DNA from 3 places in the Bilifractor sp. LCP21S3_A7 genome. Region 1 is predicted to be linked to each of the others. Evidence: riboswitches for the same ligand, from Rfam matches in the RefSeq annotation. Region 1 holds a riboswitch; each other region holds the start of a gene.
What was found. Region 1 has a riboswitch for cobalamin ahead of ACTQ1O_RS04790 (FecCD family ABC transporter permease). Riboswitches for the same ligand answer to the same signal wherever they lie in the genome.
Positions count from the first base shown of each region.

Region 1 (4,252 bases):
TCGCCAGATCGATCTCATGCAGCGACATCACAACCGTTATATTCTTCTGCTTAGCCATATCCCGGAGAATCGACAGAAGCTTCAGCTTATGCTTGATATCCAGGAAACTCGTCGGCTCATCCAGGATGATGATATCCGGTTCCTGGCAGATCGCCCTCGCGAGCAGCACCCGCTGCTTCTGCCCGTCACTGATCGCGTTAAAGTCGCGGTTGCCAATCTCCTGCGCCTGAACCGCCTTCATCGCATCATCTACCTTCCGTTCATCCTCTTCCGTCAATTTCCCCAGCCGTCCCGTATATGGATATCTTCCGGTCGCGACCACATCGTGACAGGTCATAAGCTCCGGATGCAGACGGTCCGTCAGAACAACAGCCATACGCGAAGACAATTCTCGGAACGAATAATCCGACAAATTCTTCAGATCAAAAAAAACCTCTCCCTCCACAAGAGAAAGCTGTCTCGTGATGCTTTTCAATATTGTAGATTTTCCCGCGCCGTTCGGTCCGATCAGTGTAACAATCTCACCGCGCCGGATTCCGATCTCAATATCGCGGATCACAGGCTTCCCGTTATACCCGACCGACAGACCCTCCAGGTGGAGATAATATTTTTCCTTGTTCTGTACCTTCTCCATTTATCTTCTTCCCTTCTGCCGCCGTATCAGCATAAAGATCACGACCGGTGCTCCGAAAATCGAGGTCACCGTGCTGATTTCCAGTTCAGTCGGTGCAAATGCAACCCTTGCGATCAGATCACAGACCATGCAGAAGACGGCGCCTCCAAGAAAGGTGGCCGGGATGACCACGACCGGATTTGCCGTGTTCAGTGCGCGCTTGATCAGGAAGGGAACCGCGATGCCTACGAAAGAAATCGGACCGGCAAATGCCGTCACCGTCGCAGAGAGGATGCTCGACAGCAGGATGAGGGCCACCCGGAACCGCTTTACATTAACCCCCATGCTCTGCGCGTAAGCCTCGCCAAGCTGAAACGCACCAATCGGCTTTGCGAGAAGGAATACCAGGGCAGACGCAGCTCCGATGATGATTCCGCCCACCAGGACATTGTCCCAGGTCATACCCGAGAAGCTTCCCTGAGACCAGTTGTGAAGATTGGCGATATCCGAATCACTGGCAAATGTAACGAGAAGATTCGTCAGCGCAGTACAGATATACCCGATCATGATTCCCGCAACCAGCAGTGCCGACATATTCCGCACGCTCCGGGAAACCAGCAGGATAAAGCCGGTTGACACAAGAGACCCCGCGAACGCGGCAAGAATCATGGCCCAGGAGGACACTGCTCCGTGCCTGGCCACCACAAGAATCATGAGAAACGCGACAATCAGTTTTGCGCCGGAAGATATTCCGAGCACAAAAGGACCTGCAATCGGATTCTCGAAAAATGTCTGCAGCAGAAATCCGGACAGGGAGAGCGCCCCTCCGAGAATAGCCGCCATCAGAATCCGCGGCAGACGGATCTTCCAGATGATATTCATATCATCTCTTGACCCGCTTCGGAGAAAAACAGCTCTCAAAATCTTATCAATCGAAATATCAACGTTACCGGTATTGATATTGATTACGGTCACGACCAGAAACGCAGCTGCCAGAACGGCAAAAACCGCCGTGTATCGCATTCTCCTTTTCAGATTCTCAGCATGATAACTGCTGATTTCATTATCACTCATCATTTGCAAGTATGCCTTTCAACTTCAATGATCTTATACATGAAAAGGGACGAATGCCGAAGCATTCGTCCTGAATAATTAACCTGTCTCAATCGGTTCCGCCGGCAATCCGGCAGCCTCCAGGTCATCAGAATCTGCTTTCTTCGGAAGCATATCTACAAACCTCTCAGCAGTTCTCCTGGCTGACAGCTCAAGCACCAGTTCCTGTCTTCTCATGTTCTATGACACAATGACATAACGGAATGGTTCGCTGCTCACAGTGACCGGATCGCTCAGGAATTTCACCTGATTCTCTATTCTCATACAGTTCCTCTGCACTCCTGCTGTCAGGCATGTGCAGAAAATCGGATGCACTGAAAGGCCTCTCTTCAATTGTCTGCAACGATTATACGATACAGGCTGAAAAGTGTCAAATAAACCGCATCGCGGATATATGCCTTTCCTTCAGCCCTTCAATCATTCCGCCTTCTTCGGAAACTATGTCCCTTGTCCTTATACATATTGAAATCTGCCCTGGTGAGCAGCGCATCAAAGTCCGTAACCTTTCCGCGGCAGACTGCATATCCAATCGCCATACTGATCCCGTTATTTGCTGCGTTCTCACGCATATGCCGTATCAGCAGGCTGATATCCTTTTCCTCCAGCTCTTCCGTCAGAACGACAAATTCATCCCCGCCGGTCCGGAATACATACTTTTCACCTGCGCATTCCTGAAGAACCCGGACTGTTTCGCAAATCAGCACATCGCCGGCATGATGGCCCGCCGTATCGTTTGTGTTCTTCAGTCCGTTCAGGTCAACGGAAATCACTCCAAGCAGACCGTCACCCTTCCACTCGCGGATCTGCCGCTCAAGAGCCCTCCGGTTTCCGGCGCCCGTCATCTGGTCAATCATGCTTTGTTTCTCCAGCTGGTGCACGCTGTTCCTGTTGCGAATCATAATTGCTATGAAATCCGTCAGCGTGGAGAGCAGCACGCTGGTATTACGGAAGGTGTCCTCCGCCGGATTGATAACCATCGTAAAGCCCTCTGTCTGATTCAGGATCTTCAGCTGCCCGGATATAAAGCTCCGGACATCATGGATTCGCATGGAAAAACCGGGATTTTCCTTCTGAAAGGCATCCATATCACTGACCATCACCACATGCTGTGAGGCAAACTGCGTATACAGCGCCCGCAATTCCGAGAGAGGAATACTCTGCAGCTCCTCCTTCAGAGAAAAAACACCGGGTGCCGTCCATTCATAGGTGGCACTTACCGTATTGTCATCACGTTCCTCAAAGATCAGGAAGCGCTCCGATCTCATATTTTCAGAGATACATGCAATCGTCTTCTCGATTCCTGTTCCGGGATCCTCTTCCGCCATACCAAGAGAAATTGCCTCATTTGCCCGCATCTCCTGATAGATCAGCTCGTGATCCCTTGCCATTGCATGCAGATACTTGTTGATATCAAATTCGACCGTCAGCCTCAGCGTCCGGTTCTCCCATGTTGTCAGAGCAGAACGAATCAGTACTTTTGCTCCCTTTCTCCGGTTCAGGTGTGATGCCTCATACGCACAATCCTTCCGCAGCAACAGATTCGGACAGTCGCCGCAGGGAACATCCTGACCTTCCAGCACCTCATAACAGCGGCACCCGTTCAGGCTGCCATCCGGTTTTATTCCAAAATCCCTTCGGGCAGAACGATTCATATATACAAGCTCGTATGTTCTGGGATCACTGACAATGACATGTTCCGTCAGGCTGTCGAACACCTCACGTCTCAGGGCAATGTAGTCCCCGACATATGGGCTGTCCCCATGAGCCGCCTTCTCCGTGCTGCTGATTCTCCGGATCAGCAGCATGAACATCTCGTCCAGGCTCATTACCTCCGACCCGTAGACAATCGCATGTGCCAGAACAGGATCAGCCTGAATTCCGAGCTTCCTCCAAAGCGTCGGAAGCATTCCGGATACCCTGTCAATCTTCTCTTCAATATCTCCGGCATGATCCCTGCGGCAGAAGCACAGAAAACAGCACAGCCCTATCCGCGCGATCGCCCATTCCGGATTCATCAGTTTTTTCAGTGTTGCAGAAATTTCGGTCAGAATCACCTTTGCCTTCTCGGCGCTTTCCCGCATCACTTCAGCATATGCGGCAACATCAATTAATAGTCCTGTATAATCGATTTTTTTCAATCGATACTGATCCTCATATATCATTCCGGCTTCTATCGAACCGCGAAAACTCATGAGCTCTGTGTCGCGGTCCACAAATCCCAGGCGCACCTCCTTCTTTCTGTCATCTGCCTGATCACCGCTGATCATTCCCATCATCCCCGCGATTTCCCTCTCACGGTACCAGGGAACACGGGTAATCTCGATTCCGTCAAGTCTGCCGCCGGACAGCACCAGCTCATTGGCCGATGTCGACCTGACGCCCATCTCCAGAACTTTTTTCTCCTCCATCTCCGCAGCAGCAGAATCGATATGCCATCCCAGTTCTGATTCTGTCTTGCCAAGATAGTCTTTCTCGTCGGAAAGCCCGATTCTCCTGACAAATTCCCTGCTTGCCCCCAAAAGCCTT
Region 1 is NZ_JBQKGL010000004.1:86,956-91,207, reverse strand. Features, by position in the region: gene ACTQ1O_RS04795 (ABC transporter ATP-binding protein) at 1-634, opposite strand, end outside; gene ACTQ1O_RS04790 (FecCD family ABC transporter permease) at 635-1,690, opposite strand; cobalamin riboswitch at 1,839-2,030, opposite strand; gene ACTQ1O_RS04785 (EAL domain-containing protein) at 2,140-4,252, opposite strand, start outside.

Region 2 (4,252 bases), on a different contig from region 1:
AAGCGGCACCTGGAAGTACAGAAAATTCTTTTTACAGGAAGGTATAGTTGATTACAAGCCCCGGCAAATCGCCGGGGCTTTCGTCATTCTGTCAGGCGCGGGTGAAGAATGGATTTTGGGTTAAGCATAAGACAGGACAATACTTTGTAACAAAAATGTAAAAAATTCCCATCACGCCGTTGCATTTTTGGGTGCCCTGTGATAGTATTGTAAAAGATTACAGAAAGTGTAACAAGAAGATTACAAAAATGCGCCTGAAGTTTTAAGCGCAGGGAGGTTATATTTTTGAAGGTCAGATTTAAGCGTTTACTTACAATTGGAATTGCAGCTGCCATGCTTAGCGCACAGCCGTTGCCTGTAAGTGCGGATGATTTCGACACTCAGATTCAGAATGCGGACAATGCAATCAGTGATCTGCAGAATCAGCAGGCAGAGACGAATCAGAATCTTACAGACATCCAGAATTCTATCTCCAGTATGGAATCCGACAAGCAGCAGATCCTTTCACAGATCGATGGATATGATCAGGAGCTTGTGATCACGATGGCGTCTATCTCTTCTCTGGATGATCAGATCGAGCAGAAGACGAAAGAGCTGGAGCAGACAACGGCTGATCTTGAGGAGGCAGAGAAGGATCAGGACACACAGTATCAGGCCATGAAGAAGCGGATACAGTACCTCTATGAGGAGGGCGGAGACAGCGGTTGGGCAAGCGTCATGATCGGAAGTCTCAGCCTTTCCGAGGGGCTTGATAATGTAGATAACACAAAGTCTCTTTATGATTATGACAGAGAGGAACTCGAAGCATATACCGAGACTGTATCAAAGGTTAAGACGCTGAAGGCACAGGAAACTTCTCAGAAATCTTCTCTGGAAGCTTCCAAACAGGAGCTGGAAGGCGCTAGGGAGAACCTGGAGTCTCTGAAGGCGGACGCGGAAGCAAAGGGAGAGGATCTGGATTCCCTGCTTTCGGATGCTCAGAGCAAGGCGGATGAGTATTATTCCCTGATCCAGGAACAGAATGCTCAGATTTCCGAGCTGCAGTCTCAGAAAGAAGCAGCACAGAATGCGAAGGCTGAGCAGGAAGCACAGCAGAAGGCAGCGGCAGAAGCAGCGGCGAAGCAGGCAGCAGAGCAGGAGGCAGCGGAGAAACAGGCTGCGGCACAGCAGGCAGCAGCACAGCAGGCGGCTTCTCAGACAGCAGACACATCCGCGGCGACCAGCGGATCATCCGCGACTACTTCTGCGGGAACAGACAGCTCTTCTGCAGATGCAGGTGCTGCAGACACGGGTACTTCAACTACAACTACGACAGACACAAGTACTGCAGACAGCAGTACCTCCTATGACAGTGGTTCTTCTGCTTCATCGTCTGTTTCGTCCGGGACCTCCTCCTCGGCTTCGACGGTGGGTGGAGTAAGCGGTCAGGATGTCGTGAACTATGCGCTTCAGTTCGTGGGCAATCCTTATGTATGGGGTGGAACTTCACTGACAAACGGATGTGACTGCTCTGGATTTGTTCAGCAGGTATACGCACACTTCGGTATTTCACTGAGCCGCACGACCTATACACAGGCGAATGAGGGCATTGCTGTATCATACAGTGAGATGCAGCCCGGCGACGTTATCAACTACGGAAGTCATACCTCAATCTATATCGGAAATAACATGATCGTTCATGCGGCGGATGAGTCTCTCGGCATTATCACTCAGAGCAATCCGGCATTTGAGCCGATTGTCACTATTCGCCGGTTCATCTATTAATCACGCATCGTACTCTCTGGAGCATGAAGATCCATAGAGATGTCTATTTCGAGTGGAGTATTTATTAACAGCCAGACAGGTATTTGATCCTGTCTGGCTGTTCTGCGTCGGATGTATCATTTATATCGGATACTGATTTATATATTTGCGGCATAGACTTTTTTACCGGTTGTAATTTATCAGTAATCCGCTATAATAAGAAAACAGGCAGATGATTATCAGTGCCGTCAGTTTGACGGACAATAGGAAATCAGGTGGAAAACCTGAGCGATCCGGTCACTGTAAGCAGCGAGCTAACCGCTGAATGTCATTGCATTGCATAAGGGAATGCGAGAAGGCGCGGGAAGTGTCTGAACTGCAAGCCAGGAAACCTGCTGATAATCCATAGAACCCGATTGTGCTTCCAGGGAAAGCAGAATCCTCAGAGAAATTTTCCGGACGAACAGAGCGTTCGTTTTCAGAATATTTCTTTTTGGCATGCGCTTTTCCGGTGCATGCTTTTTTGAGGCAAAAAACGGTCGGGTGCAAGTTTTGAAATGATCTGTTAAATATTTAGAAGTCAGTTAAACTGCATCTAAGGGGGAAGGTTCTTTATGAAGAAAAGAAATGGAAAACAATATCTGGCAGTGCTGCTTTCTGCAGGGATGGCTCTGTCCGGGGCTGTGCCTGCATGGGGCGAGGAAAGCCATCCGGTACAGGCGCAGGCAGAGCAGACTGCAGAGGAACCAGAGGAACAGAGTGTTTCTGCGGCCGTACAGAAGCAGTTTGAAAATGCACAGACAGTGGAGAATTCTGTGACAGATACATCTTCTTCTGCAGCAAAGGTTCCTGCTTCGTCAGCAGGAAGTCCTGACACGGCTGCTGCAGACAGCGCGGCAACAGGAACTGATGCGCAGGCTGAGGAAAAGACTACAGAAGTAGCTGAAAGTACGGAGGACTCCGGCCAGAATACAGGTAGAATTTCCGTGACTGCTGTTGCAATTAAGGACAGCCGGAATAAGATAGCTAAAAATATAGAGGGAAAAGATGCGCTTCTTCTGGTAGCAGGAGATGCTGAACAGGATCAGCTGACCGCTGAGATCACGCCAGCGGATGCAGCCGATCATACGGTCACATGGAAATCTGAGGACGAATCCGTAGTAAAAGTAGATGCAGACGGAAAACTGACTGCAGGCAGAGAAGGTACTGCAAAGATTACTGTAACGACCACAGACGGCGGGCGCAGTGCATCTCTGCTTGTAACGGTGCAGGCTGCCAAAGAGAATTCTTCTGCGGCAGATGGCGGAAAACAGGGATCTGCATCGGGGAAAGCAGAGGAAACACAGAAAACGGCAGATGACGCCGGAAATGATACAGAGGATTCAGACAATGTGCAGAAACAGGATGATTCCGCCTCTGTGATCTCTGGTTTTTCTACAGAAGGAGCGGAGGCGCTTCTGAAGGAAGAACCGAAGGTTCTGGCGTTAAGAAGTTTTATGATGGCTGCATCGGAAAAGGCCACTTCAGATGGAGAAAGCAGTTATGTACGGGCTTCCTATAATAACAGTACAGCGCTTGCAGATGGGACGTATCAGCCTGCAGACCAGAAAATGCCGACGAACTGCAAGGGAAAGCAAATACTTTCCTGCGATAAGATTCTGGTGAATAGCGGAAAGGCGTATGTGATACTGACCGCAACTTCCGGATTTACTACCTACTATGACGGAACTGCATCGGGAAAAGCGGACGCGGAGACGGAGAATACTTCGGCAGGATTCTATAAATTCAGCGGAGGACAGGTAACAGTTCCGGTTGCGCTGAATTCGGAAATGACATTTTCCGCTTATAACCCTTCGATGGGAAAATGGTTTTCTTATAGCTTTACAGTTAATCTGGAAAATACAGCACAGCCGGAATATGATAATACCACAACGCTGCCGGACGGAGATTATCCGGGAAATGATGAACCAATATCCACATCGGCGAATGGAATAAAAGTTTACTGTGATCAGATTGTCGTCAAGGATGGGACGGCAAAGGTTCATATTTACTTTACCAGCAAGAATTATTCTCATGTGTATATCGGCGCGGCGGCAGGTTATGAGCAAAATACAAAAAATCCGGAGAAAGTGGATGAAAAACTTGCTGCTCTCCTGAATGACAAGGTCAGGACAATTCCGACAAGCCAGGAGGTGATTAATGGTTCAACTGTAAGTGCGGCCTGGATTCCGGTAAAGCTGAATACGCCCATGACATTTTCCGGCAGAAATACCGGTATGACCGGGAAAGTTATATGGAAAACCTTTCCGGATATTACCTTCCGCGCCGAGGAAAAAAAGATGAACCTTTCTGTTTCCGTAAAGGATGAGAATGGTAACGCCATTCCCGCGGATGTTACCGTTGCGGAAGGAAGCCAGACATTCCCTGCGAAGGAGGGAAAATATTCTCTGACTGTGGGAACTGCTTACACCATTTCCGCGTCCGCGGACGGGTATGAATCTGCCAGTGT
Region 2 is NZ_JBQKGL010000006.1:125,556-129,807, forward strand. Features, by position in the region: gene ACTQ1O_RS07345 (C40 family peptidase) at 286-1,764, shown strand; cobalamin riboswitch at 1,967-2,157, shown strand; gene ACTQ1O_RS07350 (Ig-like domain-containing protein) at 2,358-4,252, shown strand, end outside.
Region 2: another riboswitch for cobalamin. It lies ahead of ACTQ1O_RS07350 (Ig-like domain-containing protein); the one in region 1 lies ahead of ACTQ1O_RS04790 (FecCD family ABC transporter permease).

Region 3 (4,252 bases), on a different contig from region 1:
CCGCACAGGCGCAGGCCCCATTACAGCGGCAAGTACCCGCGAAAGTATAATGAGAAATACAAGGAGCTGAATCCCGAGAAATACGGCGAAACCATTGAAAAGGTAATCCGCAAGGGAAGCACGCCCGCAGGAATGCACATTCCGATCATGGTCGATGAGATTCTGGATGTGCTGAAGATCCGTCCCGGCATGACCGGACTCGACTGCACGCTCGGTTACGGAGGTCACAGCTCCCGCATGCTGGAGAAGCTGGAGGGCACGGGTCATCTCTATTCACTGGATGCCGATCCTCTGGAAATCCGGAAGACGGAGGCACGGATGCGCGCCAGAGGCTTCGGGGAGGATATTTTTACCCCGATCCACATCAACTTCGCGAATATCGATCAGGTCTCCACCAAGTACGGTCCCTTCGACTTTGTTCTGGCGGATCTGGGTGTCTCCTCCATGCAGATCGACAACCCGGAGAGAGGCTTTTCCTACAAGACAGATGGTCCCCTCGATCTTCGTTTTGACCCGGAAAAGGGAGAGCCTGCTTCCGAGAGGCTGAAGCAGCTCACGAGGGATGAACTCGCTGGGCTGCTCATCGATAATTCTGACGAGCCATATGCAGAAGAAATCGCCGATGCTGTTCAGCAGGCATATCGTCGTAAACGCCCACTGGAAACCACCACGGATCTTCGCCTTCTGATCGAGGAAACGCTGACTCAAACCCGTCAACTTCGCCATTCGCCCAGGGACGAACAGGAGGAAGCCGTGAAAAAATCCTGCGCCAGGGTCTTCCAGGCACTCCGCATCGACGTGAACAGCGAATTTGAGGTTCTCTACGCATTTCTGGACAAGCTGCCCTCCGTGCTGAAACCCGGAGGCAGAGCTGCTATTCTCACCTTCCACTCCGGTGAGGACCGCCTCGTCAAACAGTCCTTTAAGCAGGGCGCCCGTGACGGCCTGTACACCGAAGTCAGCCGGGATGTCATCCGTCCCTCCCGTGAGGAATGCTACCGGAATCCGAGAGCACACTCCACAAAACTGAGATGGGCGATCCGTTAATCCGGCATCCGGTTTTCGCGCGCCCGACTGGCGCACCGACAGAAGAAGCGTCCGGCACATGCCGGACGCTTCCTCTGTTTTACTGATATGTTGTCTCACTGATATGTCTCAGCCCTGTCATTTTCTCTCAGCACACAGGTCATGCAGATGATGGTGTGTCAGGCTGAACCACACATTATATCCTTGTGGTACGCCCGGCAGAATCATATCCCATACTCGTCAGGGTATACTGTACTGGATTTCTCAGTTTGCCTCAGAAGAACTTGAAACTGTGGCGTCGCTGTCCATTGCAGCCTTTGTGTGGCTTACATAGATCTGCTCGATATCCGGAATTCTTCCCATTCCTTCGAGCTGAGCATCTACGCTGTCAAAGAAGCCGGATGCATTGAACTGGCTCTTCCAGGAATCAGAATCATCGCCTGCCATATCGTTATTCGCATGATCACCTGCTACAACCATCAGATCACGCAGAATTACCTTCTTGTATCCCGCGTCATGTACCTTCTGGATAACCGCGGAGCACTCGGTATCTGCCGGCTTGCCCTCAACGGTTCCGATGAATACGTTCTTGTAACCGAGATCATTCATTTCTGTCTGCATCTGATCATAGGTGATATTCGCCTCATGAGAGGTTCCATGACCCATGAATACAAACGCCGTTCCGTCAGCGGCAGCCGCGTCAAGACTGTCATATCCTGCCTTCTCTACCGCTGTAGCGGTAAGAATCTTTGCGACATTCTGCTTGTCCTCATTTACTACGCTCGTGTCACTTCCCACCTCACCCAGAAGCGGCTCGGCAATTTTCACAGAATCAAATTTGTCGGCGTATTTGCTGACAGCCTCCGAAAGCTCATCATACTCCGCGCCATGCATCAGATGCGTCGGCTGAATCAGCAGATTCTTCACACCGTTGTCAACCGCTCTCTGGAGCGCCTGATCCATATTGTCGATCACCTCATTATCACGCGCCTGAATATGATTGATGATGATCTGCGCCGTGAATGCACGTCTTACAGACCAGTCGGGATATGCTGCCTGAAGAGCCTTCTCAATTCCGCCGATATCCTGGACACGGCTGTCATTATAGGAGGTTCCGAAGGAGCATACAAGAATCTCATTTTCTCCGATTCCGTCCTCGTTGAGCGGATCGTCCTTGGAAGCATCGCCGGTATCCCTTCCGAAATAATCCGGATCTGCATATTCGCCTTCTACGAGAGCCTTCTGCGTATCCGTCAATGCGTCCCATGCTTCCTTTGCCGCCTTGCAGTCCTCGTCCGTAGTATCTGTTCTCTCCTGCACATAGATCTTGTCAATCAGAGCGGCTACCTTGTCCGCTGCTGCCTGATCCGCAGATACAGAGGAGGAAGAAACCGTCTCTACTTCTTCAGAAGAAGAGGCTGCCTCTGTAACCTCCGCTGCCGCTGAAGACGCGGAAGATGCACTCGAAGATGCTGCGGATGCTGACGATGCTGCGCTGCTTGCGCTGCCACATCCGGCAATCATAGACCCGGTCAGAACCGCGGTGCATAATAATGTTACGACTTTCTTTTTCATCATTTTCTCCTTTTTGTAGAATAATCTATATCAAAGGGGTTCAAAACGCCCTTCGATACCTTAGCACAGAACATAAACGAGATAAAACACGCTGCGCGAGTTTTATCTTGCTATCGCGACGCTCGCCGCACACGAATACTTCGCATTCGGCTGCGGCTCACTGTTCGCGTAAAAAAGAGTGACCGCCTTCTCAGAAAGCAATCACTCCGTATCTGCATATAAAAGAAACATCTGCTGAAATCCCGGATCCGCCTGACGGTCACGCTCTATTCAAAGAAACGGTATCCATAACCGCACGCCAAAGAGCGCATATCTGCAAACCAGCCGGATCACACCAGAACTCACTGATGCAACCATCAATATTCTTATGCAAACAGACTCTGCTTTCATCGGAAGCAAATCTATCATCTTCTCAGCAGGTTTCCTGACTTGCAGCTCAACGCCTTCCTGCGCCTTCTCATATTCCGTTGACCGGAATACAATGGACAATGCATCTGGCTCACTGCTCACAGTGACCGGATCGTTCAGGTATTTCACCTGATTCCCTATTACCCGCCATAAAAGTGGCACTGAAAAGATATGTTTTAAAGACTTTCACTATTATATGAAATCAATTACAAAATGTCAAATTGATCCAATGAATGATTGACCGGAAATCATCTTCTTCAAAAGCCGGATATGCTCCGGCTCTGTTCCGCAGCAGCCTCCGACAATCCTGACGCCGGCATCTGTCAGCATCTTCATCTGAGACGCAAAGGCTTCCGGACCGAGGCTGTAAATGGCATTCCCGTTCTCGTCAATCTTCGGCATTCCCGCATTCGGCTTTGCGATAATCGGAATGCTGCAGTTCTTCGCCAGATACCGGATGATGCTCTCCATCTGATCCGGTCCGCTGCAGCAGTTCAGTCCCACTGCCGCAGCGCCCATCGCCTCCAAAACGGCTGCAGCATCAAAGATATTTCCGTCAAAAAAACACTTTCCATCCGCATATACGGAAAACGTGCACATCACCGGAAGATCACAGACAGATGAAACCGCGTCCAGCGCAATTGAAGTCTCATCCGCCGACATCATGGTTTCTATTACAAAAAGATCCGCGCCGGCATGATACAGAATCTCTGCCTGCTCCCGATAGATCTCAAAAATTTCCTCATAGCTGGCATCTCCTCCAGCAGAATCCGGCACCATTCCCGTGGGCGCCATATCTCCTGCCACCAGAACGCTGCCCTTCGACACCTCCTGCGACAGCCCGAGCAGCTTTTTGTTCATCTCTTCGGTCTTGTCCGCCAGCCCGAAACCGCCCAGAACCTTCCGGTTTGCGCCAAACGTCGGCGCGTAAATCACATCCGCTCCCGCTTCGATAAATTCTCTCTGAAGATTTTGCAGCACCTCCGGATGCTCCAGAACCCAAGCCTCTGTGCTGATTCCCTTCGGCATCCCGCGCACTGTCAGATTTGTGCCTGTTGCTCCGTCAAGACAGACGATCTTGCTATCTGTAAGTTCCCTGAATTCGGTTTTGTTCATGATTAGCCTCACTTTATATACATTGTGTGCCCCGTTTGCGACATGGTCGTCTATGTCATGGCTGTTTGCGCCGTGGCTGTTTACGACACGGCCTTTTACTTTCGAAATTCCTCCGCAAGTCTCCGGA
Region 3 is NZ_JBQKGL010000008.1:110,425-114,676, forward strand. Features, by position in the region: gene rsmH (16S rRNA (cytosine(1402)-N(4))-methyltransferase RsmH) at 1-1,047, shown strand, start outside; gene ACTQ1O_RS08950 (sirohydrochlorin cobaltochelatase) at 1,291-2,604, opposite strand; cobalamin riboswitch at 2,999-3,190, opposite strand; gene ACTQ1O_RS08955 (homocysteine S-methyltransferase family protein) at 3,226-4,125, opposite strand; gene ACTQ1O_RS08960 (homocysteine S-methyltransferase family protein) at 4,221-4,252, opposite strand, start outside.
Region 3: another riboswitch for cobalamin. It lies ahead of ACTQ1O_RS08950 (sirohydrochlorin cobaltochelatase); the one in region 1 lies ahead of ACTQ1O_RS04790 (FecCD family ABC transporter permease).